DNA from 4 places in the Planococcus chinensis genome. Region 3 is predicted to be linked to each of the others. Evidence: riboswitches for the same ligand, from Rfam matches in the RefSeq annotation. Region 3 holds a riboswitch; each other region holds the start of a gene.
The links. A riboswitch is a leader RNA that binds a small molecule or an ion and turns the genes downstream of it on or off. The one in region 3 is predicted to bind S-adenosylmethionine.
Positions count from the first base shown of each region.

Region 1: linked by a shared signal. The riboswitch ahead of ACFSDB_RS07375 (methionine ABC transporter ATP-binding protein) and the one ahead of mtnK (S-methyl-5-thioribose kinase) in region 3 are both predicted to bind S-adenosylmethionine.
Region 2: linked by a shared signal. The riboswitch ahead of ACFSDB_RS11830 (O-acetylhomoserine aminocarboxypropyltransferase/cysteine synthase family protein) and the one ahead of mtnK (S-methyl-5-thioribose kinase) in region 3 are both predicted to bind S-adenosylmethionine.
Region 4: linked by a shared signal. The riboswitch ahead of ACFSDB_RS04435 (methionine biosynthesis PLP-dependent protein) and the one ahead of mtnK (S-methyl-5-thioribose kinase) in region 3 are both predicted to bind S-adenosylmethionine.

Region 1 is NZ_JBHUFW010000004.1:1,014,590-1,018,981, forward strand. Features, by position in the region: gene ACFSDB_RS07365 (glycoside hydrolase family 32 protein) at 1-429, shown strand, start outside; gene ACFSDB_RS07370 (tol-pal system YbgF family protein) at 987-2,021, shown strand; SAM riboswitch class I at 2,109-2,217, shown strand; gene ACFSDB_RS07375 (methionine ABC transporter ATP-binding protein) at 2,290-3,303, shown strand; gene ACFSDB_RS07380 (methionine ABC transporter permease) at 3,293-3,964, shown strand; gene ACFSDB_RS07385 (MetQ/NlpA family ABC transporter substrate-binding protein) at 3,984-4,392, shown strand, end outside.
Region 2 is NZ_JBHUFW010000009.1:11,619-16,010, forward strand. Features, by position in the region: gene ACFSDB_RS11815 (methionine ABC transporter permease) at 1-146, opposite strand, end outside; gene ACFSDB_RS11820 (methionine ABC transporter ATP-binding protein) at 136-1,167, opposite strand; SAM riboswitch class I at 1,302-1,415, opposite strand; gene ACFSDB_RS11825 (glycerol-3-phosphate acyltransferase) at 1,495-2,136, opposite strand; SAM riboswitch class I at 2,271-2,389, shown strand; gene ACFSDB_RS11830 (O-acetylhomoserine aminocarboxypropyltransferase/cysteine synthase family protein) at 2,494-3,783, shown strand; gene metX (homoserine O-acetyltransferase MetX) at 3,796-4,392, shown strand, end outside.
Region 3 is NZ_JBHUFW010000008.1:153,184-157,575, forward strand. Features, by position in the region: gene ACFSDB_RS11705 (2-hydroxy-3-keto-5-methylthiopentenyl-1-phosphate phosphatase) at 1-194, opposite strand, end outside; gene mtnW (2,3-diketo-5-methylthiopentyl-1-phosphate enolase) at 200-1,414, opposite strand; SAM riboswitch class I at 1,559-1,665, opposite strand; SAM riboswitch class I at 1,833-1,987, shown strand; gene mtnK (S-methyl-5-thioribose kinase) at 2,093-3,280, shown strand; gene mtnA (S-methyl-5-thioribose-1-phosphate isomerase) at 3,277-4,338, shown strand; gene ACFSDB_RS11725 (sugar ABC transporter substrate-binding protein) at 4,335-4,392, shown strand, end outside.
Region 4 is NZ_JBHUFW010000004.1:426,311-430,702, reverse strand. Features, by position in the region: gene ACFSDB_RS04455 (STAS domain-containing protein) at 1-318, opposite strand, end outside; gene ACFSDB_RS04450 (cobalamin B12-binding domain-containing protein) at 296-949, opposite strand; gene ACFSDB_RS04445 (hypothetical protein) at 953-1,321, opposite strand; gene ACFSDB_RS04440 (antibiotic biosynthesis monooxygenase family protein) at 1,318-1,623, opposite strand; SAM riboswitch class I at 1,953-2,058, shown strand; gene ACFSDB_RS04435 (methionine biosynthesis PLP-dependent protein) at 2,135-3,256, shown strand; gene metC (cystathionine beta-lyase) at 3,253-4,392, shown strand, end outside.

The sequences.
Region 1 (4,392 bases), on a different contig from region 3:
GGGCTTTCATTCCATTCAAGCTTAAAGAATGAAACAAAGACGTGGCCAGAACTTTCGGGGAATGTAGAGGAACTGAAGATCCATTTCCTGCAGAACCTGGCCGGGCATATAAAAATTGAAATCCGCAAAAATATAATCATTTCTTACGATCAACAGACCAAGCGGTTGACGTTGGTGCGCAAACGATTTCTAGACGGCATGGTAGAAAACCGAAGCTGTTTTTTGGAAACACTTGAGGAATTGCATATATTCCTGGATACGAGTGCCATTGAAGTTTTTGTCAATGGAGGGGAGGAAGTGTTCACGGCCCGTTTTTTTGCGCTCGCAACGGATCTTGATGTTTTCTTTACGGCCGACGGGCATGTGGAGTTATTGCTTGAAAAGTGGAATCTGCGAAATCCTAAGCATTTCATGAATCATTCTGTTTAAAACTGACGCCTTCGTTTTCCGTTAAAGAAATGTATCTGGCAAAACAAAGCATTGGATTCTACAAACCAATTCATCTAAACATTTTGTTCTTCATTTTTAATTACACAAAATGTACGGCAAGGAGAAGCGGAAGTCGGATGAAATGATTTTTTCATTGCTGCAGACTAGCGGTTATATATATTCTTTAAATCAAATCGCATAATTAAATGTCCTAAAGCATAGAAACCGGCAGTTTATGGCATTGTGTCCAAACCTCTGCCGGTTTTATAGATTTTATTTGAACAAGCACGCATGCCTTGTTTTGCCAGTAGAACGGTCCTTAGACAATTCAATGAAGGTCGACAAGAAACTGAAATTCAAAAAATAAATTCCTTTTACAAAAAATTAATAAAACGCATATTGTGTATCGAATTAAGGATTGGTATCATGAAAATGATATAACTTTGTTAGAAATGTAAAATATATCTTAATAATAGTATTTGTACCGCAATTATATTATCCCACCATAACATTTAGCAAAGTTATACAGCGGTCTTTTTTTATTTAGGGGGAAGAACATGCGATATCATGACATAAGTTTGGATGAACTAGAAGAATTGGAGCAGGAGATTCACTTTCAAGCTGAAAATACCCAAGGGGATTTGGATTATTCCAAGATTGAACTTTATGATGCAATGCACAACCATCTTAAGCTATTAGCGGCGGAAGATGCGGATTATGCCCATTACTATACATACATCCAGCAGAAACTGATCAATTATCTGCTGTGCTACTGCGGCCAGGCGGCATCCAACGATGCCAATAAGCGCTATGCAGCCGAACAGGCTATGAAAAAAGTGCTGCAATACGACCCGGTGAATCCGCTAGCGGCATACCGCCTGGGCGGGCTGTTCCACCAGCAGCATATGCACGCCGAAGCTCTTTGCCAGCTGCAGCAAGCGCTGGATAACCAATCCCGTTACCCGGAGAACGCCTATCAACTGAATGCCGATCAGGTCAAGCGTGCATTGCAGCACATGTCGAGCAGCTCGTTGCATATCGGCAGCCGGGCGTTTGCGGCAAGTTCCGTTTCTTCAACTGCACTTGATAGCGCAGACTTTTCGGAAATGTTCACAGAACTCTGCCGCTGCACGGATGAACTCCGGAATTCCGCTTACCGTATCCTTTCGGCGGATGAACATGTTCAATGCGGGCATGCGCAGGTTGTTGCAGCTATTGAAAAGGATCCGAAAGACACCATTATCCTTTTTTTCAACACGGACGGCCCGGAATTGATCTATAATGGCATCCGCGAAAAATTGCCAGCTGCCCATGCGTTCCTGCTCAAGCATTTATTGCTGCATAGCTGTGCGGAAAAACCAATGAAGCCACTTGATGCCAAAGCGTATTTTTTGGATACGCATGTGATGACAGGCGTGACGGGTCCGACATTCACCAAAGCCGTTGAGGGAATGATGCAGGCATTGCGGGAAATTGAAATTCCATCAGCGATTTGCCGGGCCGATGCCGGAAATCAGCCGGCCTATTATTTCAACGGGACATCGGCGTATATGGTCATTGGCAGAGTGGACGAGGAATTGAATTTCGGTTGAATAAAAAATAAAAATTTTAAAAAAGCTTTGACAGCGGGCTGAATGTTCTTTACTATTGGGTACAAGCTAAAAACAATTACATATGGAACATTATCAAGAGAGACCGAGGGACAGGCCCTATGACGTCCAGCAACCTCCAGAGCGATCTGGGAAGGTGCTAATTCCTGCAGAATGAATCTATTCTGAGAGATAAGCCTAATCCAATTCGGTGCCTCTTTCTTAATGGAAGAGGCGTTTTTTATTGGCCTAAAAAGGAGGGAGCACCGCCATGATCAGCATCACGAATCTTTCGAAAGAGTACCAGACGAAAAAAGGCACCGTCACGGGTGTGGACAATGTCTCCCTAACGGTGGAGGCAGGCGAAGTATTCGGTATTGTCGGCTACTCGGGAGCGGGGAAGAGCTCTTTGCTCCGCTGCATGAACCTGCTCGAGCGCCCAACAAGCGGCGAAATCAAAATCGACGGCGTGGACCTTACCCAATTGAAAGGCGAAGGACTGCGGCAGTCGCGTTTGAAAATCGGCATGATCTTCCAGCATTTCTATTTGATCAGCCAGAAGACGGTCACTGAAAACATCGCTTTTGCCTTGAAGGCGGCAAAACTGCCGAAAGCGCAAGCGGCCGAACGGGTTGATGAACTGCTTGAGATGGTGGGCCTATCCGACAAGAAGGATGTCTACCCTTCGCAGCTAAGCGGCGGGCAAAAGCAGCGCGTCGGCATTGCCCGGGCACTTGCCAACAATCCTTCAGTGCTCCTATGCGACGAAGCGACATCGGCGCTTGATCCGAATACGACATTGTCCATCCTGCGGCTGTTGAAGAAAATCAACCGGGAATTGAACATCACGATCGTTCTGATTACGCACGAGATGAATGTTGTCAAAGAAATCTGCGACCGGATGGCTGTGATGCAAGGCGGAAGGGTGATTGAAGAAGGTGAAGTTTACGACCTGTTTTCCTCGCCCCAGACGGCATTGACGAAGGAATTCATCTCATCGGTCGTGTCTTTTGATGTACCGGCCCCGATACTAGCGGCCTGCACCGGGAGCGTCATCAAAGTACAGTTCAAAGGCGCAGTCGCCGGCGAAGGCGTCATTACGGACACAGTTCAGCATTTCGATGTCAAAGGCAACTTTCTTCATGGATCCATCGAATATATCCAGGAAAAACCGCTTGGCCTGTTCCTGATGGAAATCCAGGGCAGACCGGAAAATATCAGCCGGGCCATCACTTATATGGAAGGCCGGGGCGCAACTGTGGAGGTGATTGGAAATGGGCTTTGATTTTCAGCATATGATGGAATTATGGCCGGACATTTCAAAAGCGTTCGGCGAAACTTTGTATATGATCGGCATCTCCTTGGCAATCGCCATCATCATCGGCTTGCCGCTCGGCATCGTTCTTTTTGTTACCGACCGCGGCCTGTTTCTCGAGAACCGGTTCGTCAAATCGGTCTTGGGGTTCATTGTCAATATGGTGCGTTCCATCCCATTCATCATCCTGCTGGTCGCGCTGATTCCGCTGACAAAGCTGCTGGTAGACTCTACAATCGGCCCTGCTGCAGCCAGCGTCTCGCTATCGGTTGCCGCAATTCCATTTTTTGCCCGCATCGTCGAGACCTCTTTGCGGGAAATCGATAAAGGCGTCATCGAAGCGGCTGTCGCGGTCGGCGCCACGCCGTGGATGATCATCAAGGATGTGCTGCTGCCGGAAGCGAAGACAGGCCTTGTCCAGGGCGTCACCATTACGATCATCTCGCTGGTCGCTTATTCAGCCATGGCAGGCGTCGTCGGAGGAGGCGGCATCGGCGATTTGGCAATCCGCTTCGGCTATTACCGCTACGACAACACGATCATGATCGTCACGGTCGTCATTTTGATTGTTCTCGTCCAAATCCTTCAGCAACTCGGGGATTGGACGTCAAAAGCAATAGACAAACGATAGAAAAGGGAGAGAAACTTATATGAAAAAGATTGCCTTACTAGCTGCACTATTCGTACTGCTCACACTGCTTGCTGCTTGCAGCGGGGAAGAATCCAGCGCCGATTCCAAATCCATCAAACTGGGCGGCACTGCCGGGCCATACAGCGATATGCTAAACGAAGCGTTCAAACCGGCGCTTGAAGAAAAAGGCTATAAAGTGGAAATCGTTGAATTCAGCGATTACATCCAGCCGAACAATGCTTTGGATAACGGCGACCTCGATGCCAACTTGTTCCAGCATTCCGTTTATCTTGAAAACTTCTCAAAGGAAAACGGCATGGACTTGACGGGGCTGATTACGGTGCCAACTGCACCGATGGGCATCTACTCGAATGTGTTCGGTTCGCTTGAAGACATCAAAGACGGGGCGACCATTGCGATCCCGAATG
Region 2 (4,392 bases), on a different contig from region 3:
TCGTTCGCCAATAAATGGCCTTTTCGGGTAACGACCAGCAGAATGCCGAGCGGGAAGCCGATGACCAGCGAGAACAGGAAGGATGCGCCCGTCATGTAGATGGTTTCCCAGAGGGCTTCCAAGATTTGTTCGTTATCAACTAGCATAATTCCGCACCTCCTCGACTTTGACATTGCTGCTGCGTATGGATGTTAAGGCCAGCTGGATTTCAGCGGCAGGGCCGGTAAATTCGACAATGAGATTGCCGTATGGTTCGCCCTGCAGTTCGGTGATATTGCCAAACAAAACATTCAGGTCCAGGTTAAAGTCCCTGGATATCCGCGACATTAGCGGCTGTCCAACAGAAGCGCCGGTGAACTGGATCCGGTAGATGGTGTGCTTGCGGTCCGGGTCCTGGATCTGCTTCAGCAGCGATTCCGGCAGTTCGTCATTCATGACGGAACGGACAAAGCGCTGGGTCGTCGTGTGCTGCGGATTGGTGAACACTTCGAACACCGTTCCCTGTTCGATGACTTTGCCTGCTTCAAGCACTGCCACTTTGTCGCAGATTTCACGGATGACGCCCATTTCATGAGTGATCAGCAGGATCGTGATGTTGTATTCGCGGTTGATGCGGCGCAGCAGTTCCAGGATGGATTGGGTGGTCTGCGGATCCAGCGCCGAAGTGGCTTCATCGCATAATAGAACTGATGGATTGGTGGCAAGCGCCCGGGCAATGCCGATGCGCTGTTTCTGGCCGCCGGAAAGCTGGTCGGGATATTTGTCTGCCTGATCGCCCAGGCCGACAAAATCCAGCAGGTCCTTCACCTGTTCCTTGATCTTGTTTTTCGGCGTTTTGGCGAGGATGAGCGGCATGGCGACATTGTGGAAAACGGTTTTGGAATTCAGCAAGTTGAAGTGCTGGAAGATCATTCCGATGTCTTTCCGCGTCTGGCGAATGTCTTTTGCGGACAAGGTGGAGATGTCTTTTCCGTCAATCAGCACGCGGCCGCTGCTTGGTCGCTCCAGCAGGTTGACTGTCCGGATCAGCGAGCTTTTGCCGGCGCCGCTGAAGCCGATGACGCCGTATATTTCACCAGTTTCAACAGTCAGGTCGATGCCGTTCAGCGCGTGGATCGACTGTTTGCCGGACTGGTAGGTTTTTGTTACCTCCTCGAATTGAATCATAGTGTAAGCCTCCTCAAGCTGTTCCAGTAATGCAAATCTTTTCGCAGAGGGCTTTTTATCCGAAAGTGAACGAAAAAAGCCCCCTTTTTTCTTATCCACAAGAAAAAAGAAGGCTTCGGCATGAAACCATCTCATTCTCATCTTCCAAACGCAAAAATGCGTTTGCAGGAGTTAGCACAGTTTTCGCATGATGCGAATCCGCTGCCGAAACGTCATAGGGCCTGTCCCTCGGTTTCTCTGGATAAGAAAGTGATGTACGTATTTGATTTGTAAGGACTACTTTATGGGGGATTGTTGAAAAAGTCAACCTTTTCTTTTAAAAAAATTTCAGGAAGATCCTTCAGCCTTTTTCCGGAATACGGAAGAAACCTTGTTTTCAGTGCCGTTTGCGATGCGGGAAATGTTTTCCGTGTGCTTGAATACAGCCATCGCGAACAGCGCAGCAGCAATGAACAAAGGAAGTCCGCCTTCAGCGGGCCACCAGGCAATGGCGAAGAACGTGGCATACAGGACCAAGACGCCCGCGACCAGGTAATTGGTGGCGAGTGCTGCTCCGACAAGAAGCAGCAGGCCGGCCAAGCCAAGCTTCCAGTCGAGCGCCAGCATGACGCCGATGACGGCCGCTGTTCCTTTTCCGCCGTTGAACCTCATATAGAAAGGGAAGTTGTGTCCGACGACGACGCCGGCACCGACGACGAACAGCAGGGCCCAGACGGTTTCTTCTGAAAGTGAAGAAGCATGCAGCGCCCAGCGGAACACCCACACGGCAGCTGCGCCTTTGAGAATATCCAGGAAAGCGACCAGCGCTCCGTATTTCCAGCCGAGCACGATGGCTGCATTTGAAGCGCCTGAATTTTTGACGCCTTCTTTTTTGATGTTGACGCCTGTCAACAGCTGCGCGACCAGTGAACCATGCATGCAGCCGACAATATAACCTATGATGAGAGCAATAACTATCCATGAAAACATCTTTTCCACTCCTTCTCTTATAGATTTAACGTTTGAAAGAAGCGCAGGTTTCAAAATTTTTAGAATTATCCGCTTGACAAATCCCACATCCATTTTATATACTTCAGGACATGATGGAAAACTAAATCTGAATACTCTTATCAAGAGAGGCGGAGGGAATAGGCCCTGTGATGCCCGGCAACCGACAAGCAGCTCAGCTTGGAAAGGTGCTAAATCCTACAGATCCGGAAAGACGGGATCTGGCAGATGAGAGGAGGCATACCCGTATGTGACGGCCCTCTTCTTAACCGAAGAGGGCTTTTTCTGTTCCCTCCTCAACCCGCGGTTTCCATCAAAAAAACCTTAGGAGGAATAGAAATGACAAATTTTAAACCAGAAACGCTTTTATTGCACGGCGGACAGCAGCCGGACCCAGTGACCGGAGCGAGAGGGGTCGCCATCCATAAAACGACTTCCTATGTGTTTAAGAATACGGAACATGCCCAGAACTTGTTCGGCTTGAAAGAAGCAGGAAATATCTATTCGCGCATCATGAACCCTACGGTGGATGTATTTGAACAGCGTGTGGCTCTTCTTGAAGGCGGGTCGGCAGCTGTCGCCCTGTCTTCCGGCATGGCGGCCATCGCATTCTCCATATTGAACTTGGCGGAAGCCGGCGACGAAATCGTGGCAGACAGCAATTTGTACGGAGGCACAGTCAGCTTGTTCGCCAATACCTTGCCGAGATACGGCATCACGGTGAAATTCGTCGACGGCACGGATCCGGAAAACTTCCGGGGCGCCATCACAGACAAGACAAAAGCGATTTTCGGGGAGATCATCGGCAATCCTAGCCTGAACGTCTTTGATGTTGAAAAAGTGGCGGAGATTGCCCATGAAAACGGCTTGCCATTATTGATCGACAATACATTCGCTTCGCCATACGGCAGCAACCCGATCGAGTTCGGGGCGGACGTCGTTATTCATTCGGCAACGAAATGGATTGGCGGGCACGGGACGACCATCGGCGGCGTGGTCGTCGACAGCGGTAAATTCGACTACGACAATCCGCGATTCCCCAACTACACGGAACCGGATGAAAGCTATCACGGCATCCGCTATGGAATCGATGCGGCAGGAGCGGCATTTGCGACCAAACTCCGCGTCCAGCTGCTGCGTGATTTCGGACCATCGCTCAGCGCGGAAAGTGCACATGCCTTTTTGCAGGGGCTCGAGACGCTGCATCTGCGGATTCCGCGCCACAACAGCAATGCCCGCATCATCGCCCAATACCTGAAGGATCATCCGCAAGTGGAGTGGGTCAACTATATCGGCTTTGAAGATCACCCGTCGCACCAATTGGCCCAAAAATATTTGAAGGACGGCTATGGTTCGATTGTCAATTTCGGCGTGAAGGGTGGCCGTGAAGCAGGCCGGAAAGTGATTGACAGTGTCGCTTTATGGTCCCACGTGGCGAATGTCGGTGATGCGAAATCGCTGATTATCCACCCGGCTTCGACGACCCACCAGCAATTGACGGCTCAAGAACTGGAAGCTTCAGGGGTGACGGAAGAATTGATCCGCTTGTCGATCGGCCTGGAGAATCCGGAAGACCTGATCGCCGACCTCGAACAGGCCATCAAAGCGGCTGTACTGGAAAACGCATAGGAGGTGAAAGAGATGGCTTACGTATCCATCGGTACGCTGGCGCTGGAGTCGGCGGAAATCTTGGAAGGTGTCGAACTCGCATATGAACGCTGCGGCAAGGAAGGAGCTCCGGTCGTTCTCCTGTGCCACGCTTTGACAGGCGACCAGTTCTCGATCGGCACTCCGGATAATCCGGGGTGGTGGGCAGGATTGGCCGGGCCGGGCAAAGCCGTGGATACGGAGAAATTTCAAGTCATCACCTTCAATGTGCTCGGAGGATGCAACGGATCGACCGGTCCATTGTCCGTCAACCCGAAAACAGGCGAGCCCTACCGCGCGGATTTCCCGGAAATCACCATCCGCGACATGGTCCGGGCAGAGCATGCGGCTTTGCAGAAGCTGGGCATCGACCGGCTCGCGGCTGTCATCGGCGGTTCGCTCGGAGGCATGAAAGCGCTGGAATGGGGGAGGCTATACCCCCGTTTCGTCTCAGCGGTGTTTCCGTTGGCAGTAACGCCCGCCTACAGCGATTACGGCATCGCGTTCAACTGGATCGGCATCCATGCTATCGTAAATGATGCGGAATTCAAAAACGGGAATTATACGGATTCTTCTCTCATTAAAGGCTTT
Region 3 (4,392 bases):
ACTTCGTCTTTCTTGGCCGAAGGCAGAAGCGAAAACATTTTCGCCACGCCTTCGCGGATTGATATATTCTGTGCCAGAATGTCGTCCTTAATTGGACTCCATCCCGGCGGATCGAAATGTTTCATGATAGCGATGATGTTGTCGTTGTTGGTGATCGTGCCATCAAAATCGCAAAAGATGACCGGTTTGTCCATTGCCGTTACCCCCATATGTCCAGTGCTGTTTTCAATTCTTGATGCTGTTCAGAAGCTTCAGCCAGCGTTTTTCCACTGAGTACGGCGTCGACCGCTTGGCGGAATGCCTTGCCGCCGCCAGCCGCGCCGTCGGGATGGCCATGTACGCCGCCTCCGGCATTGATGATGCTGTCGATGCCGAAATCGTTGATCAACAGCGGCACGAGGCCGGGATGGATGCCGGCTGATGGAACCGGGAAGCTGCGTTTCAGCGGGCTTTCCTCCACCAAGGCATGGCCGAGTGTCAGTGCCTGTGCTTTTTCAAGTGCAACACTTCCGTAAGGGGAAGGGAACAGCGAGAAGTCGGCTCCGGCGATGCGCGTCAGCTTCCCGAGCGCAAGCGCCGTCGACAGCCCGTAGAACGGGGAAGACGTAAAAGCGCCACTGAATGCCGGATGCGCCATGAGCGGCAAGCTGATTTCTTCATCTTCCGCCAGTTCCTGCAGCACATCAAGTCCGTACGCATGGACATTGAACAAAAGGGCGTCCGCGCCGAGTTCGCGCGCTTTTTTCGCTTTGTCACGCAAGCCAGAAGTGCGGCCCGATAAGTTCACCGCGTAAAGCGTGCGGTGGCCGGTTTCTTCAAAGACGGCTTCGAGCGCGCTCTTGCCGGTGGTGATGCGCTGATCGAACGGCGTCAGCGGATTGTCGAAGAGGATTTCGTCGTCTTTCACCAAATCCACGCCGCCAAGCGCCTGTTCGCGGAGCTGTGCGGCCATGAAATCCAGGTCGCGGCCGATGACACCTTTGAATATGCTCATGACGAGCGGCCGGTCCATGACGCCCAGCTTGCTGCGGAGACCGTCGATGCCAAAGCGCGGACCCGGAAAATGGCTCAGCAGCTCTTCGCTGAAATCGAGGTCCAGGAGCTTCACTTCGCCGTCGAGCGACAATTTGCCGAATACTGTCGTCAGGATCGCCGGCAGGTCCGCTGAGAAGTTGGCGCTCGGATAAGCGATCTTCACTTCGGCTTTTATGGTGTCGGGCTTCAGCGGATGCGGAGCATCCCCGAATTCCTCCACCGATACGACTTGGCCTTTATGGTGCTTTAATTGTTCCTGTTCCAGCAAAGGCAGGTCCGTCCACGAGCCAATTGTCAGGCCGAGGGCGATGCCTTCCGCCTTTTTTTCAAATGAACCGGGTTTGCCGTAAAGCTGGTACGTTGCCGTCAATATGCTCACTATATGCACACTCCATTTTTAGTAAAGATTAGGTATCATGATTCTGAAGAAGAATGAGCGGAAAGCGTCCGCATGAAGCGATTTCTTCAAGATACAAAATAAAAAAACCTCTTCAAACAAGAAGAGGTTAAGGGCGTTAACAACTTCTTATTTCTCAGCTGCGAAATCGCGCTGCAAGAATTAGCACCGTGTCCACTGGACCGGTTGCCGGGTATCATAGGGCTTGTCCCTCCACCTGCTCTGAATAAGAAAGTATTCAATTGGTTTTTGAAAGAGTAAATTAATTTTGATTATTCCATGCCGAAAACTATCTGTCAATCGTTATCCGTGAAAATTTTTTTGCAAAAAAAATTATTGACACTCAATTCTGAACCATGATAGGATTCATTTCAAACAGCATACAGTTTTACAACAAACACTCTTATCAAGAGCAGGCAGAGGGATATTGGCCCTATGACGCCCAGCAACCGACCGTAATACCTTCGTGAGAAGGGGCGCTTTTGCGCCGGGATGAACATCCCGCAAGGCACGGTGCTAATTCCATCAGAAACCGCGGTTTCTGAAAGATAAGAGGTGCGGAATCTCTTATTCTACGCCTCTTTCTTTGGAAAGGGGCTTTTTTATTGCCCAAAAACAGCTTCTCAAACCCAACCACAACAGCTGAAAGGTAGATGACCTATGACAATAGCAACAAACCAATATGCAGCATTAACCGAAGAAACCGCAATCGCCCTGGCGAAAAGCGTCTATCCGTTCCCGGAAGGGGCAGAACTTTCGAGCCGTGAAATCGGCGACGGCAACTTGAATTACGTGTTCCGGATCACCGATTCGGCCAGCGGCAAAGGCGTCATCATCAAGCAGGCGTTGCCGTATGCGAAAGTCGTCGGCGAAAGCTGGCCGCTGACATTGAAGCGTGCAGAAACGGAAGCCGCAGCGCTCCTGAAGCACGGCGAATTCGCTCCAGGCCTTGTGCCGGAAGTGTATGCCACTGATACGGATTTGGCGGTGACGGTCATGGAAGACCTGTCGCATCTGAAGATTGCCCGCGAAGGCCTCATTGCAGGCGAAAGCTATCCGAAGCTTTCATCGGATATCGGGGAATACCTGGCGCGCACGCTATTCCATACATCGGATTTTGCGCTCCATCCGTTTGAGAAAAAGCGGCTTGCTGCGGAATTTTCAAATCCGGAGCTCTGCAAAATCACGGAAGACCTGATTTTCACTGATCCGTTCTTTGACCGCGAGACGAACGATTTTGAGCCTCAGCTGCGCCTGGCAGTGGAGGCGATCTGGAACAACGCGCCGCTTCAGCTGGAGGCCGCCAAATTGAAGTACAGCTTTTTGACGGAAGCGGAAGCATTGCTGCATGGCGACCTCCATACGGGCAGCATCTTCGCCAGTGCGGAAGAGACGAAAGTCATCGATCCGGAATTCGCGTTTTACGGGCCGATCGGTTTTGACGTAGGCCTGTTCCTTGCAAATCTGATCGCTCAAGGGATCACGCGCACCGGCGAAGGGCGCAAAGTGATCACAGACCATATCGCAAAGACATGGGAAACGTTTGAAGGGACTTTCAGCGCTTTATGGGAAGCAGAAGGCGTGGAGGCGTTCAAAAATACACCCGGCTACCGCGAAGCGATCCTTGAAAAAGTGTTCAGCGATGCGCTCGGCTTTGCCGGCTGCGAATTGATTCGCCGCACCATCGGCTTGGCGCACGTCAAGGACCTCGACGGCATTGAAGAGGAAGCACGGCGCATCGAATTGAAAAAACAGGCGCTGGAGCTCGGTGAAACCTTGATCCTCAACCGCCGCACCATCAAAGATATAGGGGCAGTTGTCCGTTTGGCAGAGGGGGAAGCGCGATGAGCATCCCGTTGTCGATTTCCTGGTCCGAAGGCCAACTGGTCATTCTCGATCAGCAGAAACTGCCGCATGAAATTGAATATGTCACACTCGAGACGCTCGAAGATGTCTTTGACGCCATTTTCACATTGAAAGTGCGCGGCGCTCCGGCAATCGGCATCGCCGCTGCCTACGGGCTGGCGCTTTCCGCCGTCCGCCACGAAACGGAAGACTTGGAGACGTTTTTCCACCTCGTCCAAAAAGACGCCGAATACCTTGGAAGTTCGCGCCCAACGGCAGTCAACCTCGTCTGGGCGCTCCAGCGGCTCGCATCGGTGGTCCGGAACGCCGGATCGGTGGATGCGGCAAAACAATTGCTGGCAGAAGAAGCGGTCCGGATCCACGAGGAAGACGAAGCTTCCTGCCGCCAGATCGGCGCATACGGACTCGAGCTGCTCGAGGGCAAAAAACGCGTCATGACCATCTGCAACGCCGGTTCCATCGCGACGGCCAAATACGGCACGGCGTTGGCGCCGTTCCATCTCGGAGCGGAAATCGGCCGGGAATTTGAAGTCTACGCCTGCGAGACGCGGCCGGTCTTCCAAGGATCCCGGCTGACTGTCTGGGAGCTGCAGCAATCGGGCGTCAACGTCACGTTGATCACCGACAGCATGGCAGCCCACACCATCGAGGCGAAAGAAGTCGAGGCGATCATCGTCGGTGCGGACCGCATTGCGGCGAACGGCGACACGGCCAATAAAATCGGCACACTGAACTTGGCGATCCTCGCAAATGCCTATAACATCCCGTTTTATGTAGCCGCCCCGTCTTCGACATTCGACGTGTCGATCGGTTCCGGTGCAGAAATTCCGATTGAAGAACGGAAACCGGAAGAAATCACCCATTTTGCGGGAGAGCCGGTGGCGCCGCTCGGAACAAAAGTGTTCAACCCGGCCTTTGACGTCGCGCCGGCCCGGCTCATCACAGCCATCATCACGGAAAAAGGCATCATCAAACCGGAATATGAGAAAAATATCCCTGCCGCCCTAGGCGCTTATACAGGAAAAGGAGCCCATTCATGAAAAGACAATCGTTTTTATTGCTAGCATTTCTTTTGATCATCAGCGCGTTTTTGG
Region 4 (4,392 bases), on a different contig from region 3:
CGATATGCGCTCGATATTATCTTCTTTAGGGACAACAACAACCGCCCAGCTTGCATCGCTTTGCCATTTGCCGTAAAGATCAGCCAATAGCAGGCCGCCGCTTGCCGAAACTGCATTCATTTCAAAACGCACTGAACCGTTTTCCGGCTTCAGCAATTTCTCGACCTTCTTCAAGCTTCCTTCATCGATCAGGTCCTTGAACAAAGCCGCCGGCCCGAAAAGCTTTTCGGCTTCCTGCGAGGAAACCAACACCTTCAATTCCTTTGTTAATTTGAAAGCCGGGAGCGGCAAGCCTTCAAACTGATATTCCGTATCCATCTTGCGGTTCCTCTCCCATCGTCAGCCATCGCTCTAATTGTTCAAGATCTTCCAGGACGATCGCACCTTCATTGCGGAGTGCCTCCGGATTCGCTTTTGAAACTGCCCGACCTCCCAAAAAGACAATCGGTTTCGGGTCCAGGTCCAGAAATTCATTGATATAGGTCTTGATCACCGGCAACCGGTAGACAAGCGCCGCTGATAGGGCTATAGCGTCGGGCTTCCAGCGTTTGGCAGCGTCCAAAGCATGGTCGAGCGGCAAATTCGGGCCCAGGTACTTCACGGACCAGCCGTTCTCGCGGAATCGGCTCGATACCATTTTCAAACCAATATAATGGTCTTCGCCTTCCGGCCCCAGGACCATCACTTTCCGCTCAGTGCCATCCCCCTGCTGTTTCCGGTTTTCGACGGCGGATACGACAAAATCACAAACGGCAGTTGCCAAATGTTCATCGGCTACCCCGATTTCATTGTTTTCCCATAATTCTCCGACATGGTACATTGCCGGTGTCAGCAATCGCGCAAACAGTTCGTGCTGCGTATGTTCCTCCAGAAATCTGCGGACTTGCACGAGGGCTTCCGCATCATTTCCTGCCAAGAACAATTCCGCCAATTGTTTCGGTTGAATCATTCTTCAACCTCCTTCAAGTCTTCTTTCCGACAACATTTTATTCGCTTGCTTCAGGCATGAAAGCATGAATTCCCCTTCGGCCTTTTCTGCCTTTCCGGGCAGTATATCCATCAGACGTTCAAAATTATCGATGATCAATCCGGTCTCGACATTGCGGCTGTTCAGCACGCCTTCAAGCCAAGCGCTGTAATCGAGAAAGATTTTAGGGTCTTGCAGGTCATACGCCGTCTCCAAATGGTCAAGGTGATGCCGGTTGTCTTCCTCCGTACGATGGAATCCGCGTTCCCCGAACCGGTCCCATAATGAGGGATAAGCTTCATAGATGCTATTTGCCGTCGCCGAAGCAATGCGGTCTTTGGTTTCTGTGTTCATTCAGCCACCACCTCGTATTGGCGCACTTTCGGCACGATGCCTGCAAGCTGCTGATCCGGATAATGCTTTTCAAGTTCATGGATCTCCTTAAACTCATTGCTCTTGACCCACTTCATATAGGCTTCTTTTGAATGCCATTCCAGGTGCACCGTCAGCTCATTTGGCTTTTTGGTATTCTGGATCAACCGGAACGAATGGAAGCCTTCCGCTTTGTCGACCCGCCGCGAGCGGTTTTTATAAATGGCGATCAAATCGTCCGTTTTTTCTTCCGGCACCGTTACAGTGGAAGTTACAATATACATCAAAAAGCCCCTTTTCGCTAAATTCTAGTGTCTATTATAACCTTTCGATTTTCGAATTAAAAGTGTTGTCCTTTGCACCGGATGATTTCAATATCATACGAACACAGAATGAGCGCTTTTCCTTTTTGGCGCCGCAGCTCTTATCTGGAAAATCCGCCGGCAAAGACACCGGTTTATTCTATACCCGCTTGCTCCTATACGGAATCCTCCTGCATTCGGCGAACGCCTTTATTGAGTGAATTTTAATAAAAATTCGGTTTTCCTCTTGTCTTTTCCATCCAATTGCATTAAAGTAATCTGTATTATATAAATTCAACTGCATATTTTATTTCTTATCTAGAGAGACGGAGGGATTTGGCCCTGTGAAGTCTCAGCAACCAGCCTGCAAATGGCCACGGTGCTAATTCCAATAGGCGCATGCCTAGAAGATGAGAAGAACGTGTTCCTCGGCAGGGGCTTTCTTCTTTTTCTGAAGAAAGCCCCTGTTTTTTATTTTGAAAGGATGAGCGAAATGGCAAAGAGAAGTTTAGAAACCCGATTGGTACAATTAGGCACCCGCAGCGATGAAAAAACCGGCGCAGTCAGCGCTCCGATTTACTTATCAACGGCATACGAGCATGAAGGCCTCGGAAAATCCACCGGCTATGACTATACCCGCACGAAAAACCCGACGCGTACGGTTCTCGAAGAAGGCATTGCGGCGCTGGAAGGCGCAGATGCCGGGTTTGCCTGCAGTTCCGGCATGGCTGCCATCCAATTGGTGCTGTCCCAGTTCCGCCCGGGCGACGAACTCGTGGTGCCTGAAGATATTTATGGCGGCACTTACCGCCTGTTGAACCATTATTCCGATGTCTTCGGCATCCATACCCACTATTCAGATTTCAGCGATGTTGAAAAGACCGAAGCATTGATCAATGAAAACACCCGTGCGTTCTTCATCGAAACGCCGACCAATCCCTTGATGCAGGAAATCGACTTGGAACACTATGCTGCTTTGGCCAAAAAACACAACTTGCTTTTAATTGCCGACAACACTTTCTTGACGCCTTATCTCCAACAGCCGATTTCACTCGGCGCCGACATTGTCGTGCATAGCGCCACCAAATATATCGGCGGCCATAACGATGTACTCGCCGGACTGGTGGCCGCGAAAGGCGATGCCCTATGTGAGCGCTTGGCTATCCTGCACAATTCGGCCGGCGCAGTGCTGTCGCCGTTTGATTCTTGGCTATTGATTCGCGGGTTGAAGACATTGCCGCTCCGCATGAAACAACACGAAAAGAACGCCAAAGAAATGGCGGAATTCCTACAATCCCATCCGGCCGTATCGGACGTCCTGTACCCCGGGAAAGGCGGCATGCTTTCGTTCCGGCTGAACCAAGCGGAATGGGTCGCCCCGTTCCTCGAAAGCCTGGAATTGATCACATTCGCCGAAAGCCTGGGCGGCGTTGAGAGTTTCATCACCTACCCGGCTACCCAGACCCACGCTGAAATTCCTTATGAAGAGCGGACAAGCCGCGGCATCTGCGACCGGCTGCTGCGGTTCTCAGTGGGCATTGAAGAAGCGGAAGATCTGGCGGCAGACCTCGCCGAAGCATTGAAAATATTCGACAAGGAGGGCGTACGCCTATGAAGACAAACCGGTTGGAAACCCAATTGATCCACGCTGCTGGCACTGATGAGAAGACAGGCGCGGTGAATGTCCCGATCTACTTATCGTCGACATACCACCAAGCGGATTTCGAAGAATTCGGTCCGTTCGATTATAGCCGCTCCGGCAATCCGACACGGCAAAAACTTGAAGAAACCATTGCCAAACTGGAAAACGGCACACGCGGTTTTGCTTTCGCTTCCGGCATGGCCGCTATCTCTTCGGCTTTCATGCTGCTGTCTGCCGGGGACCACGTCCTCGTTTCAGAAGACGTGTACGGCGGAACTTTCCGCTTTGTTACCGAAGTGCTGCCGCGGTTCGGAATCAGCTATTCGTTTGTCGACATGACCGACTTGAGTGAAATGGCCGCTGCTTTCCAGGAAAACAGCAAAGTGGTCTATATCGAAACCCCTTCGAATCCGGTGATGAAAATCACCGATATCGAAATTGCGGCTAAACTGGCCAAAGCGAATGATTGCCTGACATTCGTCGACAACACGTTCATGACGCCGCTTTATCAGAACCCGCTCGACCTCGGCGCAGACCTTGTGCTCCACAGTGCAACAAAATTCCTGTCCGGACACAGCGATATCATAGCCGGGCTCGCCGTCACCAAAGATCCGGAACTAAGCAGCCGCCTCGGATTTATCCAGAATACGTTCGGTTCGGTGCTGGGCGCACAGGATTCCTATTCATTGATCCAGGGCATCAAAACCTTGGGCTCAAGGCTGAAACAGTCATCGGCTTCCGCCCGCATCATCGCCGATTATCTGCATACCCATCCGGCAATCGAGGAAGTTTATTACCCCGGCTTCCGTTTCCACCCTGGGAATCCGATCCACGAACGCCAGGCAACCGGCGCCGGTGCTGTGCTTTCCTTCCGCCTTGCAGACAAAGCCGCGGCCAAAACCTTTGTAGAGAGCCTGCAGATCCCGATTTTCGCCGTCAGCCTCGGTGCTGTTGAAACGATACTTTCGTATCCTGCGACGATGTCCCACGCTTCCATGCCGAAAGAAGAGCGCGAAAAACGCGGCATCACGGACGGCGTTCTGCGCCTATCTGTCGGGCTTGAACACGCGGACGATCTGCTTGAAGACCTGGAGCAGGCATTGCAGAAA